One region of the Moorella sp. E306M genome, then DNA from elsewhere that is predicted to be linked to it. Evidence: riboswitches for the same ligand, from Rfam matches in the RefSeq annotation. Region 1 holds a riboswitch; each other region holds the start of a gene.
What was found. A riboswitch is a leader RNA that binds a small molecule or an ion and turns the genes downstream of it on or off. The one in region 1 is predicted to bind cyclic di-AMP.

Region 1 (4,279 bases):
CATTATAACGCATGGCCAGGTCAAAGATATAATCTACCCATTCCTGCATCCTTTCGGACAGGTGGGGGGCACCGCCCAGGCCGTCTACCCCCAGGCGCAGTGCTTCTTCCATGAGTTCCTTTAAAGGTGGTGCCGGTGCCGGTTCCAATTCACCGGCCATGGCAAATACTTGCAGGTCAACTCTCCCGGCAAATTCTTCCTTGAGTTCCAGGGCCGCTTCAACACCTCGCAGGCCCAGGGCTTCGTTGACGGTAATATGGGTGCGCATGGTAGCCGTCCCATGGCGCAAGGCCATTTTAAGCACCCGGCGGCCGCGGTCGATAAAATCATTTTTATCCATTTTGCGGCTGCGCCGCTGGAAATCCTCAATGGCTTCGGCCAGGGAGCCTGCGCCTTCCTGGGGCGCCGTCAGGGCCTTGTCCAGGTGGGTATGGGCATCGACAAAGGCCGGTATCAGGAGTCTCCCTGCCGCATCGACCATTTGCCGGGCCGAGCCGGCCACTCCTCCCCCGGCGGCAACAATGTATCCGTCTTTAATGGCTACATCAACAGTTCCCGGCTCATCCATGAGCCGCGCGCGCCTGATTAACAAATCATTCAATTTTTATCTTCCTTCCTGATAATTATATTGGTTTATATTTAACCCAATCTTAATCCTACCACAGGAAAATTTAACGGTCAATAAACAAGGATTCTCTTGTTTTATGCCGAATATGCCAGAGATTTTGGTAAATTATGGTCCGGTATCAGGAACGGTGTTACGTTTATTTTATTTGGATTTTAATGTGTCACCGGGCTCCCATCAGGGAGATGGTATGTAAAAAGCGCCGGAATTGCCCGGCGCTTTTGTTTTAAGCCTTAGTCTGTTCTTTCTGGCATCCCAGGTTGGGGTAAAAGAGGGTCCGCTTTTCCCAGGTCCGCAGGATGACCTGGTCGTCATTGCAGGCCAGCACATACTGTGGTAAAATGGGCGTCTTGCCCAGCCCGTGGGGTGCATTGATTATATAGGTAGGTACGGCCAGGCCGGAAGTATAACCGCGCAGCTGCTCCATTATTTCCACGCCTTCCTCAATGGAAGTGATAAAGTGAGTCGTCCCTTTAACCGGCTTGGCGTGGAAGATATAATAGGGCCGTACCCGGATTTTCAACAGTTCCTGGTTGAGCTTCCTCATAACAAAGGGATGGTTATTGATGCCCTTTAATAAAACCGCCTGGTTTCCCAGGACCACCCCGGCCTGCACCAGGCGATCGCAGGCCGCTTTCGCTGCCGCCGTAACCTCCCGGGGGTGGTTAAACTGGGTATTAAGGTAAATCGGCGGGTGCTTGGCCAGTACCCGGCATAATTCCGCCGTAATACGCTGAGGCAAAGTAACCGGCACCCGGGTGCCCAGGCGCTTAATCTCCACATGAGGTATATTATCCAGTTCCGTTAACAGCCAGTCGATTGTGGCGTCACTCAGCATTAAAGCGTCGCCGCCGGTGATCAGGACATCGCGTATTTCTTTGTTGCGGCGAATATACTCCAGGGCCCGCTCCAGCTCCCGGCGGCTGCGGCTCCGGTCAACTTCACCGATATTGCGGCGCCGCTGGCAGTGGCGGCAGTACATGGCACACTGGTTGGTGACGTTAATAATCAAGCGGTCGGGGTAACGCCGGGTAATGGCCGGTGCCGGTGACGTCAGCTCCTCATCCATGGGGTCGAGTACCCCGACCTTATCCTCCAACTCGGCGGCACTGGGTAAGGCCTGCCGCCGGATGGGGCAGCTGGCATCTTTGCCCATGAGAGAAAGATAATAGGGCGAAACGGCCCAGCGGTAGGTACGCTCGACCCGCTTGATGGCTTCCTTTTCCGCTTCGGTTAAGGGAATTAATTCCCCCAGGACGTCAACCGAGGTAATCCGATGCTGCAATTGCCAGCGCCAGTCTTGCCAGTCATCTTCACTGGCACCAAAATAGGCCATAATCCGCTGCCGGCTGGCTTCAATCTCCGCTGCGACTTCCAAACCGCTGGGGATGGTATCTCTGGCGTCCAGGTAATCAATAATCCTGGCCTTTAACTCAGCTGCCCTTTGCAATGCAATTTCCCTTTTGGCTTCTCTACTCATCAGCTTCCCTTTGTTTGGACAGACACTCACGAGTTTCTACCTCCCTTCCTGTTATAAAATAAAACCCCGGCCTGAACCGGGGTTTTGGGTACAAGAAATTAAAGGGGTACGATGCCTCTTTCACTTTCCACGCTTACGAAGTTAGCTGCCGGGTTCGGGTCGAAAGCTAACCCTACCCCGCACTCAGTTTCTCTTCCGTTGCTCCTTTGCTTTATCCAAAATTTCCTTTAGGATAACGGGATTTTAGGGAAGACGTAAAGACTACTGAGCGCGGGGATTCACCCCAAAAGACTGGTTCCCCCGTTCCCTGAAAAGGGATTCAGCGCTCTGCTTTTATTCATTTGTTCTAAATAATTTTAACACAAGATACGGGATTTGTCAAACTTATTCTTTTCCATTTCTTACCATTAGCCGGTACCAGCAATAATAGATAGAACCGGCGGTAACCGCCAGGAATGCCAGGACCAGTAGGATATCCATCCACCAGGTGGCGTAGCGGCGGTAAAGGTACCACCACGCCAGGAGATAATGGGCCCCCTTCCAGCTGGCGTACTGCCAAGCCATAGTCCAGGTAAAGGCGCCCAGGGCTGAATAAAGGGCATAGATGCCGGGATTCATTCCCAGGACACCCGCTGCCAAGATGGTCGGCGTCCTGATGGGGCCAAACCAGCGGGCAAAAATAATTACCGCCGCTCCAAAGCGGTCCAGCCAGTCCCGGGTTGTGGCCAGGCCGTCCGGACCCCAGCCCCGGTGGAGAAAGCGTTCGATTATGCCTCGCCCCGGCCTGGCCCCCAGCCAGTAACCTATCAAGTTGCCCAGGAGATTGCCGGCGCTGCCGACCGTCACTGCCCCCCAAAAGTTCATCTCCCCGCGCTCGATTAAATAACCGGCGGCCAGGAAGACCGGCTCAAAGGGGATGCCCGGGACACCCATACCTTCAACGACCAGCAGGCCAAAGAGAGCCATATAGACATGGACGGCCGTCACTGCTCTGCCCTGCCTGCCGCCCGGTAACGGGCCACCACCGTCCGGGCGCCGTAAACCTGCTGGCCCACCCGGACGGCAAACTCTACATCATCCTTGAAGATAACCAGGTCTACCTGGGAACCACGTTCGATAAAGGAGACCTTCTGGCCCCGGGTAACGGCCTGGCCGGGAGTGATAAAACATTTGATCTTATTGACAAACTTATCGGCAATCTCCACCATGGCCAGCTGCACGTCACGGCCCCTTAAGAAGATGGTCAATCGTTCATTTACCAGGCGGTAGCGGTGGCTGAAAAGATCTACCGCCCGCCGGAGATAGGTGAGGCGAATATATTCCCACAGGTCGACCATGGGCAAATTCACCCTGGCCTGGGTATGGACCATATTCTCCACCCGGGCATCAATGGGAGCATAGTTAAAATGGACATCCAGGGGAGACATATAGATACCAACGATCCAGCCCCTGTTACTAAGGCCCTGAGCTTTCATTATTTCCTCAATGGGAATGGGCCGGCCCAGTTTCTCCGCTACCACCCGGCCATCGCGAAAGGGCTTGATATAGACAACTTTGCCGTCGGCCGGGGCCAGGATGGCCCCTTCCTCTTGCGGCGCCACCCGCACCGGGTCGCGATAAAACCATACCTTGCGCAGGTACCAGAAGATGCCACCGCCGATGGCGGCAAGGCCCGCCAGGATCTTAAAAAAGGTCACCATTCCGACCACACTTTCTTGATATTATAGGGCATTTTGGGTAAATAATAACCGCAAAAGCCGGCCAGCATCAAGGGCCAGCTGACTTTTACCGGTCGCAAGGGCCGGGGCTTCAAGACCCCATTGCGGTAGGCATTGTCCAGGGCGGCATAAGTGGCCAGAGTACCCTCCCGGAGCCAGAGTTCCTTGACGGTGTCGGCCGGGGTACGGCGGAACAGGTCTTCCGGCACCGGCAGGAGCCGGGTTAAGTCCCGGTAAACCGGGCGTAATTCCTCTATGTAACCCTCTCTGGCTACCTTCAGGCGAAGGCCATTATAAACCTTTATATCACCGGGATAATCTGCATCAGCCAGGAGGATGGCCTGGATACACTCCAGGAGAATCCGGATGCGTTCCAGGTCCCACACCGGGTCGAAAACCCGAATCTCCAGGGTACCCAGGCGTTTGGATTCAATAAGATCCTGAAAACGGTAGCGC
Region 2 (4,279 bases), 1.7 Mb from region 1:
TAAACTTCCAGCATCTGTTCCAGGCATGAGGGGTGGTTCACGATGATGTCGTCCCCCAGCAGGACGGCAAAGGGCTCCTGGCCGATAAATTTACGGGCACAGTAAACGGCATGTCCCAACCCCAGCTGTTCCTTCTGCCTTATATAGTGGATATCGGCCAGTTCAGCCACCTTTTCCACTAGGGCCAGCAGGTCTTCTTTGTCCTTTTCCCGCAGGAGGTTCTCCAGTTCCAGGGAACGGTCAAAATGATCCTCAATGGCCCGTTTGTTTTTCCCGGTAATAATGAGGATGTCCTCTATTCCAGCATTAACGGCTTCTTCGACTATGAATTGGATGGCTGGCTTGTCAACAATTGGTAGCATTTCTTTGGGCTGGGCCTTGGTGGCCGGCAGGAAGCGGGTGCCCCATCCGGCAGCTGGAATGATGGCTTTCTGTACCGTTGACAACAAATATCACCTCGTTCTCAGGATTTTAAAATTTTTATTGTTCTCGGGTCCGGGATAGACTTGGCCTTTTATTATAAAGAGATCAGAAGCTCCAGGAACTGAACAACTTCTGCCGGGGATGGTAAAAAATAGCGGGCTTTGCTGGCAACCCCGTTACCTACGCGGATGGCCAGGCCGCCGGCGGGCAAAGCAGCGAAGGCATCTTCATCGGTCCGGTCATCGCCTAAATAGACGGGTAATGACCGGGGCCATTGCCTGGTGAAGTAGGCTACCGCCAAGCCCTTGTTTATGCCCCGGCGACGAACTTCAAGCACTTTATGACCGGAAAGCAGTTCGACATTGTTATTTAAAAAGGGCTGCATGGCCCGGCGAAACTGTTTTAAGGCTATCGCAGCTAGCTTTGGGTCAGCCAGGCGGTAATGTAGGGCTATAGCTTCACCTTTATTTTCTACAAAAACTCCAGGAATATCTGCTATTATCTGGCGGGCCAGCCTAAAAATATCTTTCCAGGGGATATCTTCTTGCCCGGAAGGCAGGAGATTGATTACCTGCCTTTCCGGTGTAGCTACCTCTGCCCCGTGCAGGCCAGCAAGATAAAGCCCTGCCACTGGCAGCAACTCCTGCAGGTCCTTTAGACCCCGGCCACTAATTATGGCCAGGTGGAAGCCTGGCCTGGATACCAGCTGCCGCAGCAAGGTCAGGAGATGAATATTGGGACGGGCCAGCTCTGGCCGGGGCGCCAGGGGTACAAGGGTGCCGTCATAGTCACACATAAGGAGCACTTCGGGGTAATCACGGACTTTAGCTGCTAGCTGAGCCGGAGACACTGGGTGTTTCCCCTTCCCGGGCCATCATGGCCTGGTGGAAACAGGTCAACCACCAGCGGATATCATGGCGGCGTACCTTTTCCTGCATCAGGCGCATTCTTTTTTCCTGCTCGGCCCGGCCCATGTTCAGGGCTGTATTTAAAATCATGGCCATGCCATCAATATCGTATGGGTTGACGAGGACGGCACCCTTCAATTCCTGGGCGGCACCGGCAAAGCGGCTTAAGACCAGGACCCCGCTGCCGTCATATCGGGAAGCTACATATTCTTTAGCCACCAGGTTCAGGCCATCACGCAAAGGCGTAACCATCATGACATCGGCTGCCAGGTAATAGGCTACCAATTCTTGTCGGGGCAGGCCCCGCCAGAAGTAGTGGACGGGGCGATAACTACCTTCGCTGAAGCGGCCGTTGATCCGGCCCACGGCAGCTTCTACTTCTTCCTTTAGCTGGCGGTAGGCCGGTACGGCCGTCCTGCTGGGTACGGCAATCTGGACCAGGGCCGCCCGGCCGCGCCATTCGGGTACTTTTTCCAGCAGGCGTTCCCAGGCCAGCAGCCTTTCCAGGATACCCTTGGTATAATCCAGCCTTTCTACACTCAGGGCCAGGTGTTCAACACCAAACTGGCTGCGCAAGGCTCTAGCCCGGGCCCGGGTAGCCGGATCTAATGCCTGGCGCTGGAAGGCCTGGTAATCGACACCCATGGGCCAGGCACCGACATGGATGCGCCGCTGTTGCCAGTAGACAACATTGTGCTCAAAATCCACCCGGGCATCCAGCAGGGTGGCGACGGCATTCAGGAAATTATCGACATAAGATTGCAAATGAAAGCCCAGGACATCGGTGCCCAGGAGACCGCGCAAGAATTGGGGCGCCCAGGGAAGGGTGGCCAGGAGATCGTGGTGGGGAAAGGGGATATGCCAGAAAAAGAACTGCTTTAATTGCGGCTTGCGGTGGCGGATTTGGGCCGGTACCAGGGCCAGGTGATAGTCGTTGACCCAGACGGTATCGCCTTCCCTGGCTTCCATAAGTGCAGCATCGGCAAATTTAGCGTTGACTTTAACATATGTTTCCCATTCCAGGGAGTTATAACAACACTTTTCTAAAAAATAATGGCACAGGGGCCACAGGGCACTGTTGGTAAAACCGTGGTAATAAAGCTTTATTTCCTCGGCAGTCAGGGGAACCTCCCGGAAGGTATAGGCCGGATCGTCCTGGGGAACCGGTAAACGTACCCCGGGAGTATTGTCCTGTGGCGCATCGCGCCCGCCCCAGGCAACCCAGACACCACCCTTTTCCTTTAAGAATGGTTCTACCGCCGAGACGAGGCCGCTGATGGCCGGTACAGGTTGGATACCGCTGTCAGTGGCTTGCAAATTGTAGGCACCCCGGTTGGAAACCATAATAATTTTAGCAGCCTGTTTTTTAGCCACTTAGCATACCTCCTTTTAGCCTGTGCCTATTGTCGAGACCTACTTCACTCCTTTAAAATAAAATTAAAAATAAAATTAAACCCCGAGGGACCGGGGTATGTAAGTATCGATATATCCCCTTCCACGCTTACGAAGTTAGCTGACGGATTCGGGCTGAAGGTTAGCCCTACTCACCGGAATTAACCGGCAAGATTCACCCCGGAAAAATGGGTCCCCCGCTTACGGCTGTTGCACCGCAATTCAGCGTTCCAGGATATACAAATTAATTATATCATATTTATTATATCATACTGGTAACGAAATGCAAATATTACGTTTTATATATTGGAAATAAATTCCAAAAACCGCTCAATCTTTCTAAAAACACACAGGAGGGTGATATATGCTGGAAACGTCCCTGGATTTACGCAATAGTCCATGTGTATTGGAACCCCGGACAGAAGTCCTAAAAGAAGGGAATATTTTCCTTATTTCCCTGCCGGATGGTTCCATTATTGACCAGGACAACAGCAGCCTGGGCCTGTATTATAATGATACCCGTTATCTAAACTGCCTGGAACTCACCGCTGGCGGGTGGCGGCCTGTTTTCCTTTCCTCCTCTGTGCGCGACAGCCATTTTACCCAGATTGAATTAACCAATCCCGTTTTTGCTCTGAGTGATGGTAAAGTAGTACCAGCCCAGTCCATCCACCTCCGCCTTTTGCGGCTGATTAAAGGGGCCCTCTACCAGCGTTTACGCTTAATCAATTTTAATCCTTTCCCCGTAAATTTAAACCTTCATTTTACCATCGGTGCTGATTTCCGGGATGTTTTTGAAGTTCGCGGCAGCCGGCGCCAGCGCCGGGGAGAATTTTTAAAAACAGAAGTTCACCACCAGGGGTTAATCCTCGCTTACCTGGGCCTGGACAACGTGATCCAGACTACGCATATTACCTTCGAACCGGCACCGACCAGTATTGTAGGCCGGCCGGGCCGGGCGGAAGTTACCTATGACCTTACCCTGCCCCCCCAAAAAAAGCTTTACCTGTACTTAAGGATTGAACCCGACGGGCAAAACATGTTCCCGGCCACGCATATCAGCGACCTTTTTGCCGCAGCCACCATAGAGCTGGCCGGTTCTTACCACCAGTGGCAAAAGGAATGCACCCAGATCTGGACGGATAACAATTTTATTAATGATATGTTCCGCACGGCCATCACCGACCTGAAGGCCCTGGAAATTGATTATCCCGGGGAGGGGAAAATTATTGCCGCCGGGATACCGTGGTATACCGCTCCTTTTGGCCGGGATTCCCTCATCACTTCCTGGCAGACCCTTATCTTAAACCCGGATCTAGCCCGCCATACCCTGCGGTTCCTGGCCCGTTACCAGGGGAAGCAGGTGGACAAATGGCGGGAAGAAAGGCCGGGAAAAATACTCCATGAGTTGCGGCGGGGCGAGATGACCCGCTGCCAGGAAGTACCCCACAGTCCATATTATGGTTCCATAGATGCCACCCTGTGGTTTATTATCCTCCTTGCTGCCGCCTACAGGTGGACTTTAGATCAGGATCTGTTACAGGAAATGGTCACCC
Region 3 (4,279 bases), 1.4 Mb from region 1:
GGTGTTGTTCCTGAACCCTTACCCCACTTGATTGACGCCCTGGCGCGGCGTCTTAAAACCTTTTGCGAAGGAGGAACCCGGAAAGATGTGTGAAGCCAATGCTTATCTCTTGAAAGAGGGCGGGGAAGAAGAACTGGTCTTTGAAAATGTTGACAGGATTGTGCCCCGGGAAGACGGTATCCTCATGGAAGATATCTTTGGCAAAAAGAAAATCCTGCGTGCCCGCATCAAAGAAATGGCCCTGGTCGATCATAAAATTTTCCTGGAGGCCATTTAAATCCAGACATTAATGCCAGCTAAGCCACTGCATAATAGTAGAGAAGCAGTGGCTTTTTACTTGACATAATCTGTACCGGAAGTTAAAATATGATTAATTCCGATATGAAAAGTATACATTAAGGAGGAAATTAACCATGAAAGTAGCCGCCGACATAACCCAGCTAATCGGCCGGACGCCAGTAGTAAGCTTACAACGCCTGGTGGAAAATGGGGCGGCAATATATGTAAAGCTGGAATACTTTAACCCCGGGGCTAGCGTTAAAGATCGAATTGCCCTCAGTATGATTGAAGCTGCGGAAGCAGAAGGAAAACTTAAACCGGGTGCCACCATCGTGGAGCCCACCAGCGGCAATACCGGCATTGGCCTGGCTATGATTGCAGCGGCCCGCGGCTACCGCTTAATCATTGTCATGCCGGAAACCATGAGCATTGAACGTCGCAAACTCCTGGCGGCCTATGGCGCTGAATTTATCCTAACTCCAGGGCACCTGGGTATGAAGGGGGCCGTAGATAAAGCCATGGAGTTAGTCCGGGAAAACCCTGATTATTTTATGCCTCAGCAGTTTGAAAACCCGGCCAACCCTGATGTACACCGCCGTACCACAGCCCGGGAAATTTTAGAGCAAATGGGCAAAGACCTGGATGCCTTTGTGGCCGGAGTGGGTACCGGGGGTACCATTACCGGCGTCGGCGAGGTTTTAAAGCAGGAAATTCCGGGGATAAAAATAATTGCTGTGGAACCGGCAGCTTCCCCCGTCCTTTCCGGGGGCCGGCCGGGCCCCCATAAGATCCAGGGCATCGGGGCCGGCTTTATCCCGCAGGTCCTGCGCCGCGAGGTAATCGATGAGGTTGTTACCGTGTCCAATGAAGACGCCCTCATGACCGCCCGGCGCCTGGCTCAGATGGAAGGCCTGCTGGTGGGTATCTCTTCCGGTGCAGCCGTCTATGCCGCCCTGCAGGTGGCCCGGCGCCTGGGTAAAGGTAAAAAAGTACTGGCTATTGCTCCGGATACCGGCGAGCGTTATCTGAGCACCGAACTTTTTAAAATAGGGTAGATTAGGTGAATAGCTGCACCCAGTAGTTACCGTACCTGCCGCCTTTGGCATGGCCGACGCCAATGGCCGTAAAATTGGGGTTTAAGATATTGCTGCGGTGGCCGGGGCTACCCATCCAGGCAGCTACCACGGCTTCGGGCGTTCGATAGCCGGCGGCGATGTTTTCACCGGCGGTACGGTAAGTAATACCGAATTTCTGTAACATGTTAAAGAAAGATCCGTAGGTAGGCGATTCGTGGCTGAAGTAATTATTATCCCGCATATCTTCAGCCTTGAGGCGTGCTACTTTTGCCAGCTGTAAATCTACAGTTAACGGCTTCAGCCCGACTTTAGCTCGCTCGGCGTTGACCAGGTCGACGACTTTTTGCTCAAACTGGTTCATCTGGTAGCTACTGGTAGCAGACTGGGATGCAGGTTGAGGGGCCGGAGTTGGAGCCGGTGCCGGTTTTGGTGCTGGAGCCGGTTGAGGTTGAGGTGCCGGTTGCGGGCGGTAATACCTGATGTAAAAATAATTTTGCGGTGCGAAATGGAAAGCATAATAGTTACCATTGTAAATTGTGTAAGTTGCTGCTTGAACAGGCGTGACCGGTACGATGGCCAGGGTGGTAACAATTAATATTACAGCCAGGGATGCGGCCAGGGTTTTGAATTTAGACCGCAAAACTAACCCCTCCTTTACAAACTAGATTACTTTAACGCTTGGCGGACCAGTAAAAAATCCCCCTCCAACGCCTGCGAGGTTAGCTGACGGGTACGGGCAAAAGGTTAGCCCTGCCACGGATTAACCCCAGAAAAATTGGTTCCCCCGCTTTCATAAAAGGAAATTCGGCGTTTCTGGTGGCCACGGCGTGAAATGAAAGTTACTAAATAGAATTTTACCATATAGGTGCCAAAAAGTTAACATAAAATTGGCCGCGTCTTCGAGGTAAAATATTACAGACATATTCGGCAGCGGGTAATGTAGATAATGAGGCTTATTGCTTAACTGCGGTTTTGTATGTTAGAATTTTAACGGCAGTTAGAGGTGAGAGGGGGGTAAAGGCATGTCCGGACATTCCAAGTGGGCCAATATAAAACATCGTAAGGCCAAGATGGATGAAAAGCGCGGCCGCCTTTTTACTAAAATCGGGCGAGAGATTATCATTGCTGCCCGGCAGGGAGGCGGTGACCCCGAAGGTAACCCGCGCTTGAAGGCAGCCATCGCCCGGGCTAAGGAAGTCAATATGCCCAATGAGAATATACAGCGGGCCATTATGCGCGGTACCGGCGAGATTGAAGGCGCAGCTTATGAAGAAATGGTTTATGAAGGCTATGGTCCCGGAGGCGTAGCCATGTTGTTAAATATTGCTACGGATAACCGTAACCGCACGGCTTCAGAAATCCGGTATATCTTTTCCCGCAATGGTGGAAATTTGGGGGAAAGCGGCTGTGTAGCCTGGATGTTTAACCCCAAGGGGGTCATTAGCGTCGAAGTTCCGGCGGGAGAAACCCGGGAAGAATTAATCCTCCAGGCTATTGAGGCCGGAGCAGAAGATATTGATGATAGTGCCCCTGACGCCATGGAAATAAAGACTGCTCCTGAAGACCTGGAGAAGGTAAAGAAAGCCCTGCAGGAAGCCGGAGCTAATATTACTAGCGCCGAAATAGCAATGGTACCCCAGACTACAGTAACCATTGACGATCCGGAAATGGCGGCTAAAGTCATGCGCCTGGTGGACCGCCTGGAGGATCACGATGACGTCCAGGCTGTTTATACCAACGCCGACATTCCTGCTGCCGTTCTGGAGCAGCTGGAGTTATAAGCAGGTATAAAACCTTGTTGCGCCGGCAAAGCTAGAAGGTGGTAATTTCTGTTATAAGGAGGTGCCACCTTGGGCGACGCAAGCCGGCGCTTTTTTGTTCTTGGCCTTATGATTTTTCTCCTCGGGGGGCTGGTGGCTTACCAGCAAGCCAGGGTAAGTACCGGGCAAAGGCCGGTTATCTTAAAGGTGCCGGGTCTTCTGGAGCCAAGGGTACTGGAGGAACCTCACCTGGAGAGATATTATCGCTACTGTGGCCACCGGGAACCCATTCCTCTACCGGCAGGGGTCAAGTGGAACTGGGCTGATAAAGAAGAAATGAACCTTCTTTTCCCACCGGCCGAGGGTTGGCGCATAACCCGGGAGGAGGAACACCTGGTCATCATCCAGGAGGTAGATGCTCTGTGCCCTGCCGATGCACCCAGACGCCATTTGGCCGTCAAGGATGGCCTGGTAGCTATTTATCAGGGCCCGGCCGGCAGCCTGGGACCACTAATGCGGGTAACGAACCTGAAAGTTGCCTCCTTGCCGCCCAGCTGGCGGGAAAAAATAGAAAATGACCAGGCAGAATTCAATTCCGAACAAGAGGTCCTGGAAGCCCTGGATAGCCTGGACGAATTTCGCCCCTAAAGGTCGGCATTTACCCCTTTGCTCCTCATACCTCCACCTTTTAAACATGATTTCTTTTAAAAAAACCTTGTATAAACGAAGCCCCGGGTTTAAGCTTAGGGTGGAGGGATAAACATGACACAAGAAACGCTCTGCCGCCAGGGGTATTTGGATGCCCACTTACATTTATGGGAATTTGCCATCTTCAATCGCTTCGCCAACCTGGAAAAATGCTTAAGCCTTGAGGAACTGGTGGAAACCCTGAAGTCTCGTTTGGTTGAAGGGTGGGCCGTAGGGGTACGCTTTAACCAGGAAAGGTTGGCCGAAAAAATTATCCCCGGGCGGGCCTTCCTGGATCACGCCTTCGGATCAACGCCGGTGGTAATAGTCCGGACTTGCCTGCACCTGGCCGCAGCCAATACGGCCGCCATGCAGAGGCTGGGATTTTTTGCGGAAAACGGGCTCTTCCATGAGGCCGAAGCATTTAAACTCCTAAATACTTTAGTGGCTAGCCTCAACCTGGAGCCAGGAGACATC

Region 2: it holds a riboswitch for cyclic di-AMP, as region 1 does, so the genes downstream of both, FLZ89_RS12620 (alpha,alpha-trehalose-phosphate synthase (UDP-forming)) here and eam (glutamate 2,3-aminomutase) in region 1, are expected to answer to the same signal.
Region 3: it holds a riboswitch for cyclic di-AMP, as region 1 does, so the genes downstream of both, FLZ89_RS15975 (CAP domain-containing protein) here and eam (glutamate 2,3-aminomutase) in region 1, are expected to answer to the same signal.

Annotation. Positions count from the first base shown of each region.
Region 1 covers NZ_BJKO01000001.1:720,470-724,748, forward strand. Annotated here, with positions in the region: gene FLZ89_RS03765 (amidohydrolase family protein) at 1-601, opposite strand, end outside; gene eam (glutamate 2,3-aminomutase) at 852-2,105, opposite strand; cyclic di-AMP (ydaO/yuaA leader) riboswitch at 2,222-2,440, opposite strand; gene FLZ89_RS03775 (DedA family protein) at 2,490-3,092, opposite strand; gene FLZ89_RS03780 (phosphatidylserine decarboxylase) at 3,089-3,805, opposite strand; gene FLZ89_RS03785 (hypothetical protein) at 3,799-4,279, opposite strand, start outside.
Region 2 covers NZ_BJKO01000001.1:2,445,045-2,449,323, forward strand. Annotated here, with positions in the region: gene galU (UTP--glucose-1-phosphate uridylyltransferase GalU) at 1-446, opposite strand, end outside; gene otsB (trehalose-phosphatase) at 518-1,273, opposite strand; gene FLZ89_RS12620 (alpha,alpha-trehalose-phosphate synthase (UDP-forming)) at 1,248-2,705, opposite strand; cyclic di-AMP (ydaO/yuaA leader) riboswitch at 2,815-2,961, opposite strand; gene FLZ89_RS12625 (amylo-alpha-1,6-glucosidase) at 3,088-4,279, shown strand, end outside.
Region 3 covers NZ_BJKO01000001.1:2,118,563-2,122,841, forward strand. Annotated here, with positions in the region: gene FLZ89_RS10910 (DUF3842 family protein) at 1-93, shown strand, start outside; gene FLZ89_RS10915 (CooT family nickel-binding protein) at 86-277, shown strand; gene cysK (cysteine synthase A) at 414-1,334, shown strand; gene FLZ89_RS15975 (CAP domain-containing protein) at 1,336-1,995, opposite strand; cyclic di-AMP (ydaO/yuaA leader) riboswitch at 2,049-2,175, opposite strand; gene FLZ89_RS10930 (YebC/PmpR family DNA-binding transcriptional regulator) at 2,378-3,136, shown strand; gene FLZ89_RS10935 (hypothetical protein) at 3,206-3,763, shown strand; gene FLZ89_RS10940 (amidohydrolase) at 3,878-4,279, shown strand, end outside.